DNA from 2 places in the Roseburia sp. AF20-18LB genome. Region 1 is predicted to be linked to the other one. Evidence: riboswitches for the same ligand, from Rfam matches in the RefSeq annotation. Region 1 holds a riboswitch; the other holds the start of a gene.
The links. A riboswitch is a leader RNA that binds a small molecule or an ion and turns the genes downstream of it on or off. The one in region 1 is predicted to bind ZMP and ZTP.

Region 1 (11,823 bases):
AGAGGACATCTTTCCAATGAGAGCAGTGGACAATTTTTAGGGCAGCTTCTGCATGATAAGTTTAAAAAAGTAGTATTGGGGCATCTGAGCAAGGAAAATAATCTGGCAGAACTGGCATATGAGACAGTGCGCCAGGAAGTAGAACAGGGTGAGAACCCGTACCACGGAAATGATTTTCCAATCCAGGTAGCAAAGCGGGACGAAGTGTCTGAGCTTATCCGGATTTAAGAATATTAAGAAAGCAAAAATAAGAGGAGAACAAAATGGAAAAGACACAGAGCAAGACAATTATTACTGTAGTAGGAAAAGATACTGTAGGAATTATCGCAAAAGTTTGTACTTATTTATCAGAACAGCATATCAATGTACTGGATATTTCACAGACTATCATTGACGGATTCTTCAATATGATGATGATTGTTGATTTAAATACATCCAAAACACCATTTGCTGAGTGTTCTGCAGCACTGGAAAAATTAGGTGAGGAAATCGGTGTTACCATCAAATGTCAGAGAGAAGAAATCTTTGATATGATGCACAGAATTTAATACGACTTACATAAAAGGGAACTGCTGTTGGCAGGTCACTAAGGCGTATCAATGAAAATACAGGAAATGAGCTGCGTAGAAAGGCAGAATATAGGAGACAAAAAATGATTAATATAATGGAAGTAAGCGAAACCAATAAAATGGTGGAGCATGAGAACTTAGATGTCCGTACCATTACCATTGGAATCAGTCTTTTGGATTGTATTGATTCTGATTTAAAGAAGTTAAACGATAACATTTATAAGAAAATTACTACAGTGGCAAAGGATCTGGTATCAGCAGGAAATCAGATTGAGCAGGAATTTGGAATCCCAATCGTAAATAAAAGAATTTCCGTTACACCAATTGCACTGGTTGGCGGGGCAGCCTGCAAGACACCGGAAGATTTTGCAACCATCGCAGATACTATGGATGCAGCAGCCAAAGCAGTAGGAGTAAACCTGATTGGTGGATATTCTGCACTGGTATCCAAGGGAATGACAAAGGCAGATGAGCTTTTAATCCGTTCTATTCCAATGGCACTTTGCCGTACCGAAAGAGTCTGCAGTTCTGTAAATCTTGCATCCACAAAAACCGGAATTAACATGGATGCTGTAAAATTAATGGGAGAGATTCTCTTAGAGGTGGCAGAGCAGTCTAAGGACAGAGATTCTGTAGACTGTATGAAACTGGTTGTATTCTGTAATGCGCCGGATGACAACCCGTTTATGGCAGGCGCATTCCATGGCGTAACAGAGGCAGATGCGGTAATCAATGTTGGTGTCAGCGGACCGGGTGTTGTAAAGACTGCACTGGAAAAAGTCCGTGGAGAGAACTTTGAAGTATTATGTGAGACCATCAAGAAGACTGCATTTAAAGTAACCCGTGTAGGTCAGCTTGTAGCACAGGAAGCGTCGAGAATTTTAAATATTCCATTTGGTATTGTAGATTTATCTCTGGCACCAACTCCTGCAATCGGAGACAGTGTAGCAGATATTCTTTGTGAAATTGGTCTTGAATATGCAGGTGCACCGGGAACGACAGCAGCCCTTGCTCTTTTAAATGACCAGGTTAAGAAGGGCGGCGTAATGGCATCTTCTTATGTTGGTGGTTTAAGTGGTGCATTTATTCCGGTCAGCGAAGACCAGGGAATGATTAATGCAGTACAGGCAAATGCCATTACACTGGAGAAATTAGAAGCAATGACCTGTGTATGTTCCGTAGGTCTCGATATGATTGCAATTCCGGGTGATACCAAGGCAACTACCATTTCCGGTATTATTGCAGATGAAATGGCACTTGGAATGATTAACCAGAAGACTACAGCAGCCCGTCTGATTCCGGTAATCGGAAAGGGAGTAGGCGATACTGTAGAATTTGGTGGATTATTCGGCTATGCACCGATTATGCCGGTAAACCAGTATTCCTGTGATGCATTTATCAACCGTGGGGGAAGAATTCCTGCACCAATTCACAGCTTTAAGAACTAGGATTTTTTGAAATGGAGAAAGAAAATGAGTGATATCCGTAAACTTGTGTTTTTTGAACGAGGCGTAGAAACATTAACTTATTTTTCGCATGAGATGGCAGCGTCATTTCGCAAGATGGGATATCAGATTTTCTTCTTTGACATTCAGGCAGAATATGCTGACACAAAACGATTAAGCCGCTTTTTAAAAAGTGGCGAGACCGCAGTCATTACCTTTAACTTTATCGGATTAAGCGGAGAGGAGTTCCTGTTGGAGACAGAGTCTCAGTCTGTCTTTGCCAGCAGAAATATTCCGGTCTATTGTATTCTTGTGGACCATCCGTTGTATTATCATAAGCAGCTTGATGAGACAATTCCGAATCTGACTGTGTTCTGTATCGACCGCCAGCATATTTCTTATATGAAACGGTTTTATAAAGGGATTCCCTGTCATTTTTTACCATTGGCAGGGAATTTTCTGATGGATGGGGAAGAGCGAGTCCCAACAGATTTTATTCCATATGAGAACCGGGAATATGAAGTGGGTTTTATCGCAAACTATGTGCATCTTCCGGCAATTGAAGAGCATTTTACCAGCCAGACGAAGGAATATATTGATTTCTATCATGAGATATTAAATTATCTCCGCCTGCATCCGTCAGAGCCGTTAGATTCTGCCATGGAGCATTTTGTCCGCCGGGAGATTCCGGAAGTAACGGAGCGGGAGCTGATGGCATGCTTTGCAGGAATGCTTTTTTTGGATATGTATAACCGGACTTATTTCCGTGGAGAAACGGTGCGGACATTGGTAGACAATGGAGTACGGGTACATGTTTTTGGCAAAGGGTGGGAGAATCTTAAGGTAAAACATCCGGAGAATCTTATTTTAAACGGAAGGCAGCTTGATTCTGCCGAATGCGTAAAAATCATCCGGAATACCAAGATTGCATTGAATACCATGCCGTGGTTTAAGGATGGAGCCCATGACAGAATTTTTACAGCCATGTTAAATAAAGCAGTATCCCTGACAGATGGCAGCATTTATTTAAAGGAGCGTTTCTGTGACGGAAAGGATCTGGCATTTTATGAGTTAGAGCATCTGGATGCATTGCCGGAGCAGGTATTATCCATGCTGGGGCATCCGAAGAAAATGAAAGAAATCATAGAATATTCTTATGAACGGGCACTTAAGGAAGATACCTGGGCGAACCGTGCAGAACGTCTGAGAGAGTTCTTATAGGAAGAATTCCTTGACAAGTGTTTTGGAATATGTTTTACTAAATTCAGGTCATATGACTGACGGAACCGTGGGAATAACCACATGAAGTATGACCTGAGGAAGCCGACCGTCTGGGCAGTTAAGCTCGGGATACGTGTCGGTATTTTTTATGCATTCAAGCAGGAAAAGTCACAGGGAAAATTCGAAAGAGAAAGAGACTTTGACGAAAGCTGCAGCAACTTTAAAAATTACATGGAGCGTAAGAAGGAGGAACAAAAATGAAGATGACTTCATTAGCAGAAGAACTTGGAAGCACTACTTATCCGGGAAGAGGAATTGTAATTGGAAAGTCGAAGAATGGAAAGTATGCGGTAACTGCTTATTTTATCATGGGAAGAAGCGAGAACAGCCGTAACCGTGTATTTGTTGAGGATGGAGAAGGAATCCGTACCCAGGCATTTGACCCTGCAAAATTAAGTGACCCAAGTCTTATTATTTATGCACCGGTTCGCGTACTGGGTAATAAGACCATTGTAACCAATGGAGACCAGACAGATACCATTTATGAACTGATGGATAAACAGCAGACCTTCGAACAGGCATTAAGAACCAGAGAATTTGAGCCGGACGCACCTAACTATACACCGCGTATTTCCGGAATCATGCATGTAGAAGATGGAAAATACAATTATGCAATGTCTATTTTAAAGAGCAACAATGGTAATCCGGATGCCTGCAACCGTTATACATTTGCTTATGAGAATCCGGTAGTTGGGGAAGGACATTTCATTCATACTTATATGAATGATGGAAATCCATTACCAAGCTTTGAAGGCGAACCGGTACTGGTTGATATCGGAGGTGACATTGATGCATTTACCGAGCTGGTATGGAATAATCTGAATGCAGATAACAAGGTATCTTTATTTGTAAGATATATTGATATTGAAACCGGAAAATATGAAAGCCGCATTGTAAACAAGAACAAATAGGATTTTGTGAATAAGATTTGTGCGAGAGAGGAAAATAAAAATGAAAGAATTAGAATTAAAATATGGTTGTAACCCAAATCAGAAACCATCCAGAATTTACATGGAAAATGGCGAATTGCCAATCAAAGTATTAAATGGTAAACCAGGTTATATTAACTTCTTAGACGCATTCAATGGCTGGCAGTTAGTAAAAGAATTAAAGAAAGCAACCGGACTTCCGGCAGCCACTTCTTTTAAACATGTTTCTCCGGCAGGTGCAGCAGTGGGACTTCCACTTTCTGAAGTAGAGCGTAAGATTTACTGGGTAGATGACATGGATGTAGAATTTACACCGATTGCTAATGCATATGCAAGAGCAAGAGGCGCTGACCGTATGTCCTCTTTCGGAGATTTCATTTCTCTTTCTGATGTTTGTGATAAAGCAACCGCACTTTTAATTAAAAGAGAAGTATCTGATGGAGTCATTGCACCGGGCTATGATGATGACGCATTAGAAATTTTAAAAGCAAAGAAAAATGGCAATTACAATGTCATTGAAATTGATCCTGACTATATTCCAGACCCAATCGAGCGGAAACAGGTATTTGGCGTTACCTTTGAGCAGGGAAGAAATGAGTTAAATATTGACGAGCATTTCTTTGACAATATTGTAACAGAAAACAAAGAGCTGCCGGAATCAGCAAAGAGAGATCTGGCAATTTCCATGATTACTTTAAAATATACACAGTCTAACTCCGTATGTTATGTAAAAGACGGACAGGCAATCGGTATTGGTGCCGGACAGCAGTCCCGTATCCACTGTACCAGATTAGCAGGCTCCAAAGCAGATAACTGGTGGTTACGCCAGTCTCCACAGGTACTGAATCTGCCATTTTTAGATAAAATCCGCAGAGCTGACCGTGATAATGCAATCGACCTATACATTGGCGAGGATTATATGGACGTACTTGCAGATGGCGAATGGGAGAAGATATTTAAGACCAGACCTGCTGTATTTACGGCAGAAGAAAAACGTGCATGGTTAGATAAGAATACCGGAGTATCTCTTGGCTCTGATGCGTTCTTCCCATTTGGAGATAACATCGAACGCGCCCACAGAAGTGGCGTGCAGTATGTAGCACAGCCGGGCGGATCTATCCGTGATGACCATGTAATCGAAACCTGTAACAAATATGGTATGGTGATGAGCTTTACCGGAATCCGTCTGTTCCACCACTAAGAGCTGGAAAAGAGGATTGGAGTTGGAAGATAAGATTTTGCTTTGTGAAAGGACATTTAGTTCCTGCTATAAAATTCCGCAGTTACTAAGCAGTTTGTTTTTCTTTTTGAGATAAAAACAGTCTTTCCAATGTTTGACAAGATGTCTGTACGGTTCGTCGAAGTACGGATGCATAATAAAGGCTGTTAGGGGCACTTGGAATTTCGTCTGGCAACAGGACTCGCTGGCACAGGGATGTGCCAGCGAGGCGCATTTGAACATGGATGTGAATTTGCGCCGGTTGCCAGATAATGTGATGTATTATCCGAAATTCCCAGTGCCCCTTGCAGGCTTTATAGAGCATCCGTACCCGACGGACAGTGCAGACATCCAGTCAAAGCAACGGAAAGACAGTTTACATTCAAGAAAAACAAACTGCTAAGAACTGCTGAAATTTTACTGCCAAAGAACTAAGATGTCCTTTTACAATCAAAATCTTAGTTCTTATCAAACGCTCTTTTGATTTTCCCACCAACCAAATGGTGGAATCAGACGGCACGGCAAATTCACACCCTTACAATATTGCGTACAAACTCGCTTCTGGCATCCTGCCCGGTTTTTCCGGACAGGATGTTTTCATATAATTCTCCGGCAAAGACATCCAGATCAAAAAGGCGTGCAGCATCAGAAGATAGCATAGAGGCTGCGTTGGCACTCTTAGAAATCATCGGAACATCCGCATAATTGCTTAAAATCGTGAGGAGCCGGGAGGCGTCTTTGCGGAATCCTAAGATACGAAGATAAGGAATATAATCTAAAGATTTTCCCAAACGATAATCTTCAGATGTAATCTGAAGCAGAAGGTGCGTGAAAATCCGGCTGATTCTGGTATAAGTCATATCCTTTGTTTTCAGTAACTGGCAGAACTGCTCAAAGGAATGAAACTGTTTTTGCATATTTTTTATCCGGCGGGCAATTGCTTCAGTGGAATCACCATAGGAAGCCAGTTGTGCTTCACTCTGCTGTAACAGAAGGTAAGAGAGCGGAGCAGAAAAATCATTGGCAGAAACCGGCGGATAAAGATTAAGATATTCTTTTAAAATAGAATAAGCAGCTTCCGGCAGATATGGATTTAATGCAGTGATGTCATTCCAGCCGTTTGAAAGAAGCTCTTTTCTTATGGCAGTGGCAGAGGAAAGACTGCTGTTAAGTGCCGCTTCGTGATAGCTGTCTCCGGTCCGCTGAATCAGATAAGGGGTGATGGCGGCATTCTGAGCCTGAATCGCTTTTAAATATTCAATAGCAAGAATATTATTTGGCTCATTTAAAAGGCAGGCAAGTTCATCGGCCGGGATTTGCGGGTTGGCTTCTTTTAAATAGCTGCATACCGCCTGACTTCTTGCGGCAGGATAGGACATTCCTTTTTTGAGACAGGAAGAGAGAACTTCTTTGTAGTTCGCTGGTTCGGATACGAGCAGGGAAGCAACTTCTTTTAATAAAGAAAGATTGTCTGTTTCTGCACCGAAGCAGAGGGTGTCTATACAGCCACATTTACGCATGAGTGCAACACCTGCAGAAGCAAAAAGTTCGGCAGAAGCAGTTGCCCAGAGGGCTGGCAGCTCAATTACCAGGTCAGCACCGCAGCTTAAAGCCATTTCTGTTCGTGCATATTTGTCAATAAGAGCCGGTTCTCCCCGCTGGACGAAATTTCCACTCATGGCTGCGATAACGAAGTCAGCCTGGGTCAGGGAACGGATTTTTTCTATCTGGTAAGCATGACCGTTATGAAACGGATTGTATTCTGCAATGATTCCTATGATGCGCATAAGTCCTCCAAAGTTACAAATAATATAGTTCTATCATAGCATTATTCCCATATTTTTGGCAAATTACTTATGGAAAGTATTCATAAGAAGAATTTCGAAAAAAATATTTTTCTTTGCATTTTTTCAGACACTGTACTTGAACACCATTTAAAATAGGCGTATACTAAACATACATATGCGGATTTGTAACAATGAACCGTAAAAAAATAGCAGTGAGGAGAAAACAGATGAACGTATTAGTTATTAACTGTGGAAGTTCTTCTTTGAAGTATCAGCTTATTAATTCAGATACAGAAGCTGTACTGGCTAAAGGACTTTGTGAAAGAATCGGAATTGATGGAAGATTAGTATACCAGCTTGCTGGCCATGATAAAGAGATAACAGAAGCGCCAATGCCGACCCATAAAGAAGGTATCCAGATGGTACTGGATGCACTGGTAAACCCAAAGACAGGTGCGGTAAAGAGTCTTTCTGAAATTGATGCAGTAGGACATCGTGTCGTACATGGTGGTGAGAAATTTGCCCAGTCTGTTGTATTAAATGAAGAGGTATTAGCAAAAGTGGAAGAGTGTAATGAGCTTGCACCACTTCATAACCCTGCAAACTTAATTGGTATTCGTGTATGTCAGGAACTTATGCCTGGTGTACCAATGGTAGGTGTGTTTGATACCGCTTTCCATCAGACCATGCCGCAGAAGGCTTATCTTTATGGTCTGCCATATGAATATTATGAGAAATACAAGGTAAGACGTTACGGTTTCCACGGAACAAGCCACAGCTTCGTATCCAAACGTCTGGCTGAGTTCTTAAATCTTGATTATAACAATTCCAGACTGATTGTTGCCCACCTTGGAAATGGAGCATCCATCAGTGCTGTATTAGATGGTAAATGTGTAGATACCTCTATGGGACTTACTCCATTAGAGGGACTTGTAATGGGAACACGTTCCGGTGACATTGACCCGGCAATCATGGAATTCATTGCAAAGAAAGAAAACCTTGACATCGACGGAATTATGGATGTATTAAATAAGAAATCCGGTGTAGAGGGACTTTCCGGTGTATCCAGTGATTTCCGTGACCTCGAGGCTGCTTATCATGAAGGAAATCCAAGAGCAATTGCAGCATGTGAAGTATTTGCTTACCGTGTAGCAAAATATATCGGTGCTTATGTGGCTGCAATGAACGGAGTAGATGCCATTGCATTTACCGCAGGAATTGGTGAGAATACATCTTTCATCCGTGAGAAGATTCTTGCATACTTCGGATATCTTGGAATTACCATGGATAAGGAAGCAAATATGGTTCGTGGAGAGGATAAGATTATTTCTACTCCGGATTCCAAAGTAACCGTATGCATTATCCCGACCAACGAGGAACTTGCAATCGCAAGAGAAACCGTAGCTTTGGTAGGCTAAAAAAGGAAAAATATTGTTGACAAAAGCTATAGTGCTATGTATAATTGTTTAGGTGTGAAAAGGAGACAAACGTGATATTAGATTTAACCGATGTATGTTCATGTGAAAATAAAGAGCTTACGAAAGAGGCTGTAATTGAATTGACATCCTTTGATTCAAAGTTAGGTGTGTTTCCGTTCATAGAGAAAAAGCCATTCGAGCTGCGTATCGTTAATGAAGAGAATAAGGATTTACTGATTCACGGAGAAACGGACGTAAGGATAGCAATACCATGTGACCGCTGCTTGGAAGAAGTTCCAACAGATTTCCACCTTGTATTCGATAAGAAGTTCCCATTGGAAGATGCGGATGCTTCGGAAGAAGAGATGGATGAGGCAGACTACATGAAAGGATTTCAGCTTGATATTGATAAAATGGTCTATGATGAAATCTTGGTGAACTGGCCAATGAAGGTTCTGTGCAGAGAGGATTGCAAGGGGATTTGTAAGAAATGCGGTACGAATCTGAATGTCAAGACTTGTGACTGCGAGAAATCTGAGCTGGACCCGAGAATGGCAGCAATTCAAGATATTTTCAATAAATTTAAGGAGGTGTAACCAGATGTCAATTTGTCCAAAGAACAAATCTTCCAAAGGAAGAAGAGATAAAAGAAGAGCAAACTGGAAAATGACTGCTCCAAGTTTAGTAAAATGCAGTAAGTGCGGCGCTTTGATGATGCCTCACAGAGTATGTAAGAACTGCGGTTCATACAACAAGAAAGAAATTATTCCTCAGGACTAATTAAGAAGTGACCGGGAGTGTTTGCAAAAACACTCCCTTTTTACTTTATGAAAAAGATAGGCATTTGCAGAACAATTCAGGTTTTGCGAATGCCTATTCATAGAAAAGGAGAAGGTATGAGCAATATTTTTAATTATAATAATAAGCTCTTTAGTGCATTTGATAAAGTGATTAACATATTCTGCCTGAGTTTAATCTGGTTCATGGCATGTATTCCGGTTTTTACCATTGGAGCATCCTGCACTGCACTTTATTATGCAGTGAATAAAGTAATCCGCCATGGCAGAGGATATATCTGGAAAGAGTTCTGGTCATCCTTCCGTTCTAATTTTAAACAGGCAACCGTAATCTGGCTGATTTTCTTACTGATTGGTCTTGTTATGGGAGCAGACTGGTTTATCATGTTCCAGTTTATGAAAGCCGGAGCAGCGTGGGGCAAGGCTTTTGTGATTTTCGTTGTTATGCTGGTATTTGAGATTGCAATCTGGTTATATGTATATCCGAACATTGCCCGTTTTGAAAATACCAATAAAGCAATTGTAAAGAATGCAGCACTGATGTCATTTGCACATCTGCCAAAGACCATTCTTATGCTGGTGATTTTGCTGGTAATTGCATTTTTAGTATATCTGATTCCATTTTTATTAATTTTTGCACCGGCGGCATTTATTGCAATTCAGAATGGAATTATGGAGAAGATTTTCCTGCGTTATATGTCAGAGGAGGACATTGCCAAAGAAGAGGAACGGAACCGGGAATATTTCAATTAGTTTTCTGTTGATTTCTATGGAAAGTTATAGTATATTTCAATATAGGCTTAATGTGATGGCAGATTTACAGGAGGAATGTATATGCAGGAAGTCATTAGAGTGGCAGTTGATGCAATGGGAGGCGACAACGCGCCGGGCGAAATTGTAAAAGGTGCCATCGAGGCAGTAAATACACGCAGAGATATACAGGTTGTACTGGTTGGACAGCAGGAGGTTATTGCTGAAGAATTGAAAAAGTATACCTATGAGAAAGACCAGATTGAAATTAAGAATGCAACAGAAGTAATTGAGACTGCGGAACATCCGGTAAATGCAATTCGTAAGAAAAAGGATTCATCAATTGTTGTGGGAATGAATATGGTAAAACAGAAGGAAGCAGATGCATTTGTATCGGCAGGAAGTTCCGGAGCCGTATTAGTTGGTGGACAGGTGATTGTAGGAAGAATCCGTGGTATCGAGCGTCCGCCTTTGGCACCGCTGATTCCAACCGAGACAGGAGTATCCCTGCTCATTGATTGTGGAGCAAATGTAGATGCCCGTTCTTCACATCTGGTACAGTTTGCCAGGATGGGTTCCATTTATATGGAAAATGTTGTGGGAATCAAGAACCCGAGAGTTGCAATCGTAAATATCGGAGCAGAAGAAGAAAAAGGAAATGCACTGGTAAAGGAAACATATCCTTTATTAAAAGAATGCAAGGATATCAATTTTGTGGGAAGTATTGAAGCAAGAGAGATACCACATGGCGGAGCAGATGTCATTGTCTGTGAAGCGTTTGTAGGAAATGTAATCCTTAAACTTTATGAAGGACTTTCCAGTACGCTGATTGGTGTAGTAAAGCAGGGAATGCTCAGCAGCCTAAAGAGTAAGATTGGTGCAGCATTGGCATTGCCGGCACTGAAGAAGACATTAAAATCTTTCGATGCATCCCAGTATGGCGGGGCACCATTGCTTGGACTGAATGGACTGGTGGTTAAAACACATGGAAGCTCCAAGGCGAAGGAAGTAAAGAATTCCATCATTCAGTGTGTTACATTTAAAGAACAGGATATCAATAATAAAATCAAAAAAAATATAGTAATTTCTGAAACAGAAGAATAGAAAGGAAAAGATTATGGAATTTGAAAAACTGAAAAAAATTATTGCAGAAGTCCTGAATGTGGACGAAGAAGAGATTAGTATGGAAACTACTTTTGTAGATGACCTTGGCGCAGATTCATTGGATGTTTTCCAGATTATCATGGGTCTGGAGGAAGAATTTGATATTGAGATTCCAAATGAAGAAGCAGAGAAAATTGTTACTGTAGGCGATGCGGTAGAGCAGATAAAGAGTGCGCTGAACTAAAAGCAGAATAGATAGTATTCTTCAAAGGAAGCATATTGTGCGAAAGAGTCCGGCATGCCGGATTCTTTTTTGCTTTACAGGAAATTTCTTTCCTGTAAAGTAAAAAACGCTCCGCGAGGATGCACACTGCGGCGTATAAGGTAGATGTCGCAAGCGACCGCCGCAGGCGGCTTGCAAAGCGTGTTTCCCGTAGTTTGCGGGCAGCAACGACAGTTAGAAGGAGAAAACAGTGAGCAGATTACATGAATTTGAAGAAGTGATAGGATATCATTTCAACAAT
Region 2 (11,823 bases), on a different contig from region 1:
GGTTACAGAGCTTGGTGCAGTGCCGATTTTTGAATATTTAAGGCGGCAGAACATGACTGGAATCCGGCTGGGTGTACTGAGCGGAACAGTGATAATCGTTCCAATGGCAGTGGAAGCAAAACTGCCGGAATTGCTGGCACAGTATGGCTGCAGCGGAACGTTAAATCCACTGGGAGATATCGGATACGGACAGCTTATGATAAAAGGAAAGAGTACCCACACCGTAGCTGTTGTGACGGAGTTATTCCGCCAGGGAGAGATTCATACACTGATTGGAACCAAGTCATTGCTGGGAGAAGGCTGGGATGCACCGTGCATCAATTCCCTGATACTGGCAACTTATGTAGGGTCTTTTATGCTGAGTAACCAGATGCGTGGAAGAGCAATCCGTACCGATAGAGAGCAGCCGGATAAGACCGGAAACATCTGGCACCTTGCCTGTATTTTTCCAAAAGAGCGGGGACAGCAGAGTAATACCGATGCAGAGGGCGATTATGAAATGCTGGAACGCCGGTTTGAATCATTTTTAGGAGTATCCTGCAGGGAAGATGTAATCGAAAGCGGAATCGGTCGGCTGGACATTCCAAAGATAACATCAAAATATGAGGTAGATAAAGCAAACCGCATGATGCTTGAGCGTGCAAAGGACAGAAATGCATTGAGGCTGCGATGGAACCAGTCCTTACAGGAAGTGCGAAATCAGATGGAAATAGAACAGATAGATGAAATTGCAGCAAAAGAAATAGAAACCGGATATATCTTTATTAATGCGGTCTGCATAGAAATCATACAGGTAATACTTGCAATGCTCTTAATGAGTGGAAGAATGATGGCACAGAAGCTTGGTAATCATCCGGCTTTCCTGTTACTTGGAATTGCGCTGTTAGCCGCATTTGCCGGAATTGTCTATCAGGGGATACGTCTGTTTAAATTCAGCACCCCGGCAAGACGGATGAAACAGCTTAGCGAAGCAATGCTAGATGCATTGAGGGAATGCGGGGAATTAGAGGATGGTGCCCATTGCAGGACAGAAGTAGAATCCTTTAACGGACTTGTGGTAGGTACCTGGCTTAAAGGTGGAACCACCAGAGATAAGACAACCTATTCTGCCTGCATGGAAGAATTGTGGGGTGTTATTGATAATCCAAGATATCTTCTTATCCGGGAAAAAATCTTTGGCACATCAAGAGAGTGTTACAGTGTCCCGGAAATATTCGGAAGACAAAAGGAACGTGCCCTGATTTTTGAAAAACATATGAAAAGGGCTCTTGGACCATACCATGTGGTATATACAAGAACCCCGGAAGGACGAAAATTATTATTAAAAGAGCGGACACGCTCCTTTGTAAATCAAAACCAGAGCCTTTTGCAGGGAAAGAAAATTGCAAAAGGATATTAAGAATAATAAGAATTTTCAATTTTCGGATACTTTTTATTTACTCCAAAGAAAAAGAGGAACAGTCCTGCAACCAGTAATCCTGTACCAACGAAGAACCACAGGAAGAAGAACGGAACGGTATCTGCTTTATACATAAACCAGTCCGGAGAGAAGGTTCCCCAGATGTTAAAGAGGATATGGAAAAGCATGGAAGGATAAATGCTGCGGCTTTTCTCGCAGATAAATCCAAGAACAATTCCTACCACAAAGGCATAAACACCCTGAATCATATTCATATGGAACACACCAAAGAGCAGTGCCTGCAAGAAGTTCGCAACCCAGAAAGGCATTGCTCTTTTTGCATATTTCAAAGTCAGTCCACGGAAAATCAGTTCTTCACAGACAGGTCCAATCAGAACGGAATAGAGAACCAGAATCGGGGAAGGCTCATCCAGTCCCACCGATTCTACCAGGTTACTGTAATATTCCAGCCAGTGCGGGTTAATGGCTGCAGTAAAAGATACAATGTAATTGGTAATATACTGTAATCCTACTGCAGTAATAAGAATGCCGAAGATAACCGGAATATTAAATGGTTTCCGTACATTTTCCGGTTCTGTCTGCCGGAACTTTTTATAATACCAGTAGGCAAATACCACAAGGGCAACAGTACCGTAGGCTGCACTGACACCGGCATTAAAATTGGCGGTGGAAATAATATTTAAAAATGCATCCATACAGTCATCGATAGAAGTTGCCCCTTTGGTATAAAAACCACCCAGCAGGGCAAGCCCCACTGCCGGAATGGAGATAAGCTGCTGCAGGCCAAATGCCAGCAGAGCCGGAAGAAAACAGAACATAATTCTGCCAAATCGCTTCATGAAAAAACCTCCTCAAGTATCATCACTTTTCTTGGCACATTATAACAATTATGAAGCGAATATGCAAACTACTGAGGTACTGCCTGTTTAAAAATACATGGAAAAATGTATTTTTAAATGCAGATAAATACTCTCCGGGTACTTGTGAAATAGGCGGAATCATGCTATACTAGGCGTTATGTTGATATATTTTATGATGTTGTATGAAATATAAATTCACATAATTATAATCAGAGGAGGAATAAATATGAAGAACATGAAGAAATTTGCAGCACTTTTATTAACTGCAGCAATGACAGTAGCAATGGTAGGATGTGGCTCATCTGTAGCTGCAAACACAGTAAATTCCAAGGATGACCTTCCGGGAAAGAAAATCGGTGTTCAGCTTGGAACAACCGGAGATGCCGATGCAACAGCATATGAGGACGAAGGAAGCACCGTAGAGCGTTACAACAAAGGTTCTGATGCAATTCAGGCATTAAAGACCGGTAAAATTGATTGTGTAATCATCGACAAGCAGCCTGCAGAGGCATTTGTTGAGAAGAATGATGACTTGAAAATTTTAGATGATACCTTTGACGCAGAGGAATATGCAATCTGTATCGCAAAAGATAACACAGATTTAACAGACAAATTCAACAAAGCAATCGAAGAGTTAAAAGCAGATGGAACAATCGATACTATCATCAGCAACTATATTGGTGATGAAACAGGAGAGCATCCATATGAGACTCCGGAGGGAACAGAATATCCAAACGGAAAACTTACCATGGCAACCAATGCGCAGTTTGAGCCATACGAATATTATGATGGTGACAACGTAGTTGGTATCGATGCAGATATCGCAAAAGCAATCTGTGACAAGCTTGGTTATGATTTAGAGATTGAAGATATGGAATTTGATGCAATCATCGCAGCAGTATCTTCCGGTAAAGCAGATTTTGGTGCAGCAGGAATGACTGTAACAGAAGACCGTCTTAAGAACATTGACTTTACAGATACTTATGCAACAGCAAGCCAGGTTATTGTAGTAAGAAATAAATAATCGGTATAGGAGGAAAGACCTTGAGCGATTTTTTAAGCAGCTTTCAACAGGATTTTATAGAGAAAGACAGATATCTTTATCTGTTACGTGGTCTTGGCAATACACTGCTTATTGCAGTGCTTGCAGTACTTCTGGGTATTGTGGTTGGATTTTTAGTCGCAATTATCCGTTCCACCCATGATAAACATGGTGGATTAAATGTTTTGAATTTTATATGTAAAGTGTATCTTACCATATGGCGTGGAACCCCTACGATGGTACAGCTTTTGATTATGTACTATATTATTCTGGTTGCACTCGATAATAAGATTGCAGTGGCTGTAATCGCTTTTGGTTTGAATTCGGCTGCCTATGTGGCAGAGATTGTACGTTCCGGAATCATGTCTGTAGACGAAGGACAGTTTGAAGCTGGACGAAGCCTCGGACTGAATTATTCGCAGACCATGCGTCTGATTATTCTGCCACAGGCATTTAAGAATGTACTTCCGGCACTGGCAAATGAGTTTATTACCTTACTGAAAGAGACTTCCATCAGTGGATATATTGCAATCCCGGATTTGACAAAGGGTGGCGATATCATCCGTAGCCAGACCTATGACCCGTTCTTACCATTGTTCGGTGTTGCAATTATCTACCTGATAATCGTTATGATTTTAACGGCTGGTGTACATAAACTGGAAACGAGGTTGAGAACAAATGAGCGATAAGAAGGTATTGATTGAAGTAAAGGATTTGTGTAAATCCTTTGGAAATGTAAATGTATTAAATGGTATCTCCACAGAAATCGCCCAGGGAGAGGTAGTAGCCATCATCGGACCATCCGGTTGTGGTAAATCTACATTCTTACGTTCCTTAAATCTTTTAGAGGAGCCGACTTCCGGTGTGATTACTTTTGAAGGAACAGATATCACGGATAAATCCGTAGACATCAACAAGATGCGTCAGAAGATTGGAATGGTATTCCAGCAGTTCAATCTGTTTCCAAATTATACCGTAAAAGGAAATATCATGCTGGCACCGGTTCAGACCGGACTTATGAATAAGGAAGAGGCATCTAAGCGTGCGGACGAGCTTTTGATGAGAGTCGGACTGTCTGATAAAGCAGATACCTATCCGGCAATGCTTTCCGGTGGACAGAAACAGCGTATTGCAATTGCAAGAGCACTGGCAATGAATCCGGATGTCATGTTATTTGACGAGCCGACTTCCGCACTGGATCCGGAAATGGTAGGAGAAGTCTTAGAGATTATGAAAGAACTGGCACAGGATGGCATGACCATGGTAGTAGTAACACACGAGATGGGATTTGCAAGAGAAGTGGCAAGCCGTGTCATGTTTATCAATGAAGGACAGATTCAGGAAGAGAATACACCGGCAGAATTCTTTGCCAATCCACAGAATCCGCGTCTTTGCGACTTCCTTTCCAAAGTATTGTAGGAAAAGAACAGATAAAATGGTAAAAATAGTTGATAAAAAGTTTTCATAAGCTATTGCAATCAGAAAAGAAATAGTCTATGATAAAACCGTTATATGACTGACGGATAAGTGGAAAAACCACATGAAGTATAACGAAAACGAGCCGACCGTCTGGGCGATGAACCTGGAGGACTGGCTCGTTTTCTTGTATTTACATGATGTTTTGTATGATTTTTTGAACATCAAAACGTATTGACAAAAAAATGACAGTCAGTATATACTAACTAAGGTTAAACAAGACTAATTCTAATTAGTAACCATTCAGTGTTCATGCTGAGTATATTTTTAGGAGGATATCGTAATGATTGAAATGAAAGAGTGGGATGGATTCGAAGGACGTCTCTGGAAAGAAGAAATCAATGTTCGTCAGTTCATTCAGGACAACTACACTCCATATGATGGAGATGAGAGCTTTTTAGCTGAGCCGACAGATGCAACCAACAAGCTATGGGATGCACTTCAGAAATTACAGAAAGAAGAGCGCGCCAAGGGCGGCGTTCTTGATATGGAGACAGAGGTTGTAACCGGAATTACAGCTTATGGTCCGGGATATATCGATGAAAGCTTAAAAGATTTAGAGCAGGTAGTTGGTCTTCAGACTGACAAACCATTAAAGAGAGCTTTCATGCCATATGGTGGAATCAAGATGGCTGTTCAGGCATGTGAGACCTACGGTTATGAAGTAAATGATAAATTAAAAGAAATTTTCACCAAGTATCATAAGACACACAATACAGCAGTATTTGATGCTTATACACCGGAAATGATGAAGGTTCGTCATGCTAAGATTTTAACAGGTCTTCCGGATACCTACGGTCGTGGACGTATTGTAGGTGATTACCGTCGTGTAGCATTATACGGACTGGATTACTTAATCGCTGAGAAGAAGAAGGACAAAGCCAACTGCGGATGCGGACAGATGACAGATGATGTCATCCGTTTAAGAGAAGAAATTGCAGAGCAGATTAAATGTCTGGAAGACATGAAGAAACTGGCTGAGATTTACGGATATGATATTTCAAGACCTGCAACCAATGCAAAAGAGGCTGTTCAGTGGTTATACTTCGGATACCTTGCAGCAATCAAGACACAGAACGGTGCAGCAATGTCAGTAGGACGTGTTTCTACTTTCCTTGATATTTATATTAAGAGAGATATGGATAAGGGAATTCTTACCGAGCAGCAGGCTCAGGAGCTGATTGACCATTTCACAATGAAACTTCGTATGGTTAAATTCGCACGTATTCCTTCTTATAACCAGTTATTCTCCGGTGACCCTGTATGGGCAACCCTTGATGTAGCAGGAACAGGTGTAGACGGACGTTCCATGGTAACCAGGACAGACTTCCGTTTCCTTCATACTTTAGAGAATATGGGACCGGCACCGGAACCAAATCTTACTGTATTCTATTCATCCAGACTGCCACAGACCTTCCGTGATTATGCAGCACGTATCTCGATTGAAACAAGCTCAATCCAGTATGAGAACGATGATGCAATGAAACCGGTATGGGGCGATGATTACGCAATCTGCTGCTGTGTATCTGCTACACAGACAGGTAAAGAGATGCAGTTCTTCGGCGCTCGTGCAAACCTTGCAAAATGTCTGCTTTACGCAATCAACGGTGGTGTTGATGAGAAATCAGGCGAGCAGGTAGGACCAAACTACGCACCAATTACAGCTGAATATCTTGACTATGATGAAGTAATGACAAAATATGACAAGATGATGGACTGGTTAGTAGACATCTATGTAAATACACTGAACCTGATTCAGTATATGCATGATAAATATTACTATGAAGCAGCAGAGCTTTCTCTGATGGATACCGACTTAAAGAGAACCTTTGCAACCGGTATTGCAGGATTTTCACATGTTATCGATTCTCTTTCTGCAATCAAATATGCAAAAGTAAAAGTCGTACGTGATGAGAACGGACTTGCAAAAGACTTCGAAATCGAAGGAGACTTCCCGAAATACGGAAATGATGATGACCGTGCCGATGAAATCGGAGTATGGCTGCTTAAGACTTTCATGGATAAATTAAAGAAACATCATACTTATCGTGATTCTGAGCCTACAACTTCTATCCTTACCATTACTTCTAACGTAGTATATGGTAAAGCAACCGGAGCTATGCCGGATGGACGTAAAGCCGGCGAACCGCTTTCACCGGGAGCTAACCCATCTTACGGTGCAGAGCAGAACGGACTTTTAGCTTCCTTAAACTCTCTGACCAAGCTTCCATATGAGTGGGCATTGGATGGTATTTCCAATACACAGACCATCAATCCTGGCGCACTTGGAAACAACGAGCAGGAAAGAATCGATAATCTTGTAAATGTAATGGACGGATACTTTGACCAGGGTGCTCATCATCTGAATGTTAATGTATTTGGCAAAGAAAAGCTTATTGATGCAATGGAGCATCCGGAGAAAGAAGAGTATGCAAACTTCACAATCCGTGTATCCGGCTATGCAGTTAAGTTCATCGACCTGACAAAAGAGCAGCAGCTTGATGTTATTGCCCGTACCTGTCATGAGCGTATGTAATTTAAGACAGTAACCGAACTGCGGGGAACATACGATTTTTCCGCGATTCAGGTAAAGCAGAATGTGCAGGCTTAATGAAAAAAGCCTGCACATTTTTATCGTAGGTTGTTAAGCAGCCGTAAGTATTTTGGTGTATAGGAGGCAATATGAGTGAAATAAAAGGACGCATCCATTCCGTAGAAAGCTTTGGCTCGGCAGACGGGCCGGGTGTAAGATATATTGTATTTTTAAAAGGCTGTAACATGAGATGTCAGTACTGCCATAACCCGGATACCTGGGCGAAAGATGGCGGAGAGCTGATGACACCGGAAGAAGTGTTAAAAAAGGCACTTCGCTACAAAACTTATTGGAAAGAAAAGGGCGGAATCACCGTAAGCGGTGGAGAGGCTCTTTTACAGATAGATTTCGTGACAGAACTGTTCCGGCTGGCAAAAGAAAAAGGGGTAAATACCTGTCTCGATACCTCTGGCAATCCATTTTCCTTGGAAGAACCATTTAAAAGTAAATTTGATGAGCTGATGAAATATACAGACCTCTTTATGTTAGACATTAAGCATATGGATGATGCGGCACACCGGAAACTCACCGGACAGACGAATCAGAATATTTTGGAAATGGCAGCTTATTTATCAGACCATGGCAAAGCAATGTGGATCCGCCATGTGCTGGTGCCGGGTATTACAACAGAAGAGGACGAGCTTTACCGCTTAAGAAGTTTTCTTGATACCCTTAAGACAGTAGAACGGGTGGAAGTGCTGCCATATCATACCTTAGGCGTCTTTAAATGGAAGGAACTTGGAATTCCATACCAGTTAGAAGGCGTAGACCCGCCTACAAAGGAGCAGATAGACCGGGCAAAAGAGATTCTTGGGGCACTGTAAAATAGATAAGCAGCATTACAGGAAAATAAAAAAGTAATGCTGCTTTTTAGATTCTGACGATAATGCGGGTAAGATATTCACTTCGTTTATCCGTCATGGTAGCGTTAATCAATTCTTCTTCATAGAATCTGCCATCGGATGAAGTAATCTGGTGCTGCTTCATGTAGCTGCGCAGCCTGTCATAAGCGAGTGAAATATCATTCCAGTCTCCCAGGTGATAGGCGGCGAGACATTTAGAAGCCGGAAGAATCCGGTAAGGCATTTTCTTGGGAGGGGTCTGCATGGCAAGGCATACTTCGTGATAAAGATTGTGGGCACCCCGGGCAAGGTCACGTTCCATCTGGATATAAAGCACCGTAAAACCGGTAGTTTCCTTGCTTTCATAATAGGAGTTCAGAAGCTCACTGACTTTTACGGAGATGGTCTTATCATCGGAAGAACTGACAGGGTGTGCTGCAATATAAAATCCTGGCAGAGAGACTTCTTCAATGATATCCGGATTTGTAGTCAGGCTGGTTTTAATTCGTTTCTGCTGTCTTTGAATCCACTTCTGCTTTTCTTTTAATGCACGAATCTGCTGTTCGATGACAGCGTTTTCTTTCGTAAGAAGTGTGGCATAATTTTCCGGGCTTCGGTGTTCCATGTATTCTTTAATTTCCGGCAGAGGCATGCCAAGTTCCCGCAGCGTGATAATGGCATCTAACACATCCATCTGGCGGACGGTGTAGTAGCGGTAGTCATTGTCCCCTCTTGCTTCGGGTGAAAAAATGCCAAGCTGGTCGTAGTGAAACAGTGTATTTTTTGTAGTGCCCATCATCCTGGCAACTTCTCCGGTGGTCAGATATTCATTTCTACTCATTAAAAAAATCTCCTTGACTATATGGTTACCATATAGTTTATGATAGCAAATAGTGATTCATAAGACAAGGAGGTTATCATGTCGAATTCATTAAATCAGAACTTTAAAACATTATCCTTATTGAAATTTGCATTGCCATCTATGATTATGATGGTATTTATGTCATTGTATACAATCATAGATGGAATCTTTGTGTCAAGACTGGTAGGAGAAAGCGCTCTTTCTGCAGTCAATATTGTATGGCCGGTTATTTGTATTCTCATTGCAATCGGCGTTATGTTAGCAACCGGTGGAAGTGCAGTGGTAGCAAGAAAAATGGGTGAGGGAGATGAAAAGGGAGCATGTGAGAACTTTACTTTTCTTGCAGTGGCAGGAGTTGCTGTAAGCCTGGTGCTGCTGGTTATTGTATTACTTTTTCATAAACCGATTGTATATGCATTAGGAGCAGACGACTCTTTATTCGAAAATGGGAAAACATATCTTATTGATATGATGTATTTTGGACCATGCTGCATTTTGCAGAGCTTATTTCAGTGCTTCTTTGTAACTGCAGGAAAACCTGCATATGGACTCGGACTGATTACTGCCGGAGGTGTAGCCAATGCAATCTTAGATTATGTCTTTATGGGGCCAATGCAGCTTGGCATTGCCGGAGCAGCTATTGCAACAGGCATCGGACAGATGATTCCTGCGGTAGTGGGAGTCATCTATTTCCTTGTGAAAAGAAAAGGACTTCATTTTACCCGCTTCCATTGGGATGGGAAAGCATTGTGGCAGTCCTGCACCAACGGTTCTTCCGAGATGGTAACGAACCTTTCCAATGCAGTAATTACATACCTTTTTAATATTATTCTGATGCGTATGGTTGGAGCAGACGGGGTAGCTGCAATTACCATTATTTTATACGGACAGTTTTTATTCAATGCGCTGTATCTTGGATTTTCCATGGGTGTGGCACCGGTTATCAGCTTCCAGTACGGAGCAAAGAACAGTGAAAAATTAAGTAACGTTTACCATATCAGTAACCGGTTTGTAAAAATATCCTCCGGCTTTATGGCGGTGGCATCCGTCCTTCTGGCGAAGCCGATTACATCAGTATTTGTCTCAGAAAGCAGTCATACCTTTGCAATGACAGTTACGGGATTTGCATTGTTTGGCATCAACTATCTTTTCAGCGGCTATAACGTATTTACCTCTTCGCTGTTCACGGCACTTTCTGATGGAAAAACATCTGCACTGGTATCCTTCAGCAGAACCTTTGTCTGTATTCTGGCCTCTTTACTGATTCTGCCGCAAATTATCGGATTAAAGGGAGTCTGGCTGGCAGTTCCGGTGGCAGAATTTGTGACATCAGGACTTTCTTTTTACTGTCAGAGAAGAAATTTATCGAAATACGGAATTTAAGAAACTTTTTTTTCATCTGGAACGTCTAATCTATAAAGAGTATAATGAATGGTAAAGAATGAATGGATAATACCATTTTAAGATAGTAAAGAGAGGATACGAAAGATGGTTTTTAGCAGCATAGCATTTATCATGTATTTTATGCCGGTATTTTTTCTGGTTTATTATATCCTGCCGGCTTCTTATAAGAATGCCTGGCTTTTCCTTGCCAGCCTTGGTTTTTATTACTATGGTGTCAGGGGAAATCCGGGTTATCTTTTACTTATGATTATGTCCGTGGTGGTCAATTTCGTGGCTGGAAAACTGATTGAGGAACAGAAGACGAAGCGGGCACGGAAAGCCTGGCTTGTGGTTGGAATCGTCTATGATTTAGGATGGCTCATTCTGTTTAAATATCTGGGCTTTCTTATAGAGAATCTGAATGCCCTTTTTGGTGCAATGCACGTTAAGGTACAGCTGGAAACATGGAATCTGATTCTGCCGATTGGAATCAGCTTTTATACGTTCCAGATTATTTCCTATCTGGTGGACGTGTACCGGAGGGAAACGAAAGCGGAAAAATCGTTGATTTCACTGGGAACGTATCTTTGCATGTTCCCGCAGTTAATTGCAGGACCGATTGTCAATTACCATCTGATTCAGGAACAGCTTCATAAGAGAAAACATTCCATGGTAAAGGTGGAATCCGGACTTAAGGTATTTGCACTGGGACTTGCTTATAAAGTATTGCTGGCAAACCGGGTGGGACATCTTTGGACAGAGGTGACAGCAATCGGTTATGAGAGCATTTCCACACCGCTGGCATGGATGAGCATTGTGGCATACAGCCTGCAGTTATATTTTGACTTCTATGGGTATTCCCTGATGGCAATCGGACTGGGGCGGATGATGGGCTTTGACTTTCCACAGAACTTTAACAATCCGTATATGGCAGTGTCCATGACGGATTTCTGGCGCCGCTGGCATATGACACTGGGTGGCTGGTTCCGGGAATATGTATACATTCCGCTGGGCGGCAACCGCGGTGGTTTTGCAAAGACCGTCCGCAATATGTTTGTGGTATGGCTTCTGACAGGGCTCTGGCATGGCGCAAGCTGGAACTTTGTACTGTGGGGACTTTTGCTTTTTGTCTTATTATTCGTGGAAAAAGCCGGACTTGGAAAAGTGCTGGAGCGGCATAAGGCGCTTGGCCATATTTATATGATACTCTGGATACCACTTTCCTGGCTGGTCTTTGTGATTACGGATTTAAGCCAGCTTGGCATTTATTTACAGAAATTATTCCCATTCTTTGGCAGTACCGGAACGGTATTGTTTCAGGGAGATTATCTGAAATATGGTAAGA

Region 2: it holds a riboswitch for ZMP and ZTP, as region 1 does, so the genes downstream of both, pflB (formate C-acetyltransferase) here and DWX65_RS08275 (IMP cyclohydrolase) in region 1, are expected to answer to the same signal.

The regions. Positions count from the first base shown of each region.
Region 1 covers NZ_QTWP01000003.1:225,841-237,663, reverse strand. Annotated here, with positions in the region: gene DWX65_RS08300 (MBL fold metallo-hydrolase) at 1-228, shown strand, start outside; gene DWX65_RS08295 (ACT domain-containing protein) at 264-548, shown strand; gene DWX65_RS08290 (PFL family protein) at 653-2,017, shown strand; gene DWX65_RS08285 (glycosyltransferase family protein) at 2,042-3,235, shown strand; ZMP/ZTP riboswitch at 3,278-3,358, shown strand; gene DWX65_RS08275 (IMP cyclohydrolase) at 3,493-4,206, shown strand; gene DWX65_RS08270 (phosphoribosylaminoimidazolecarboxamide formyltransferase) at 4,247-5,425, shown strand; gene DWX65_RS08265 (nucleotidyltransferase) at 5,971-7,230, opposite strand; gene DWX65_RS08260 (acetate kinase) at 7,458-8,648, shown strand; gene DWX65_RS08255 (YceD family protein) at 8,720-9,244, shown strand; gene rpmF (50S ribosomal protein L32) at 9,249-9,428, shown strand; gene DWX65_RS08245 (YesL family protein) at 9,545-10,198, shown strand; gene plsX (phosphate acyltransferase PlsX) at 10,280-11,299, shown strand; gene acpP (acyl carrier protein) at 11,313-11,543, shown strand; gene rnc (ribonuclease III) at 11,773-11,823, shown strand, end outside.
Region 2 covers NZ_QTWP01000004.1:193,094-204,916, reverse strand. Annotated here, with positions in the region: gene DWX65_RS09935 (DEAD/DEAH box helicase family protein) at 1-1,399, shown strand, start outside; gene DWX65_RS09930 (type II CAAX endopeptidase family protein) at 1,396-2,259, opposite strand; gene DWX65_RS09925 (transporter substrate-binding domain-containing protein) at 2,507-3,304, shown strand; gene DWX65_RS09920 (amino acid ABC transporter permease) at 3,325-4,011, shown strand; gene DWX65_RS09915 (amino acid ABC transporter ATP-binding protein) at 4,001-4,741, shown strand; ZMP/ZTP riboswitch at 4,825-4,904, shown strand; gene pflB (formate C-acetyltransferase) at 5,082-7,334, shown strand; gene pflA (pyruvate formate-lyase-activating protein) at 7,481-8,215, shown strand; gene DWX65_RS09900 (MerR family transcriptional regulator) at 8,262-9,074, opposite strand; gene DWX65_RS09895 (MATE family efflux transporter) at 9,153-10,478, shown strand; gene DWX65_RS09890 (MBOAT family O-acyltransferase) at 10,584-11,823, shown strand, end outside.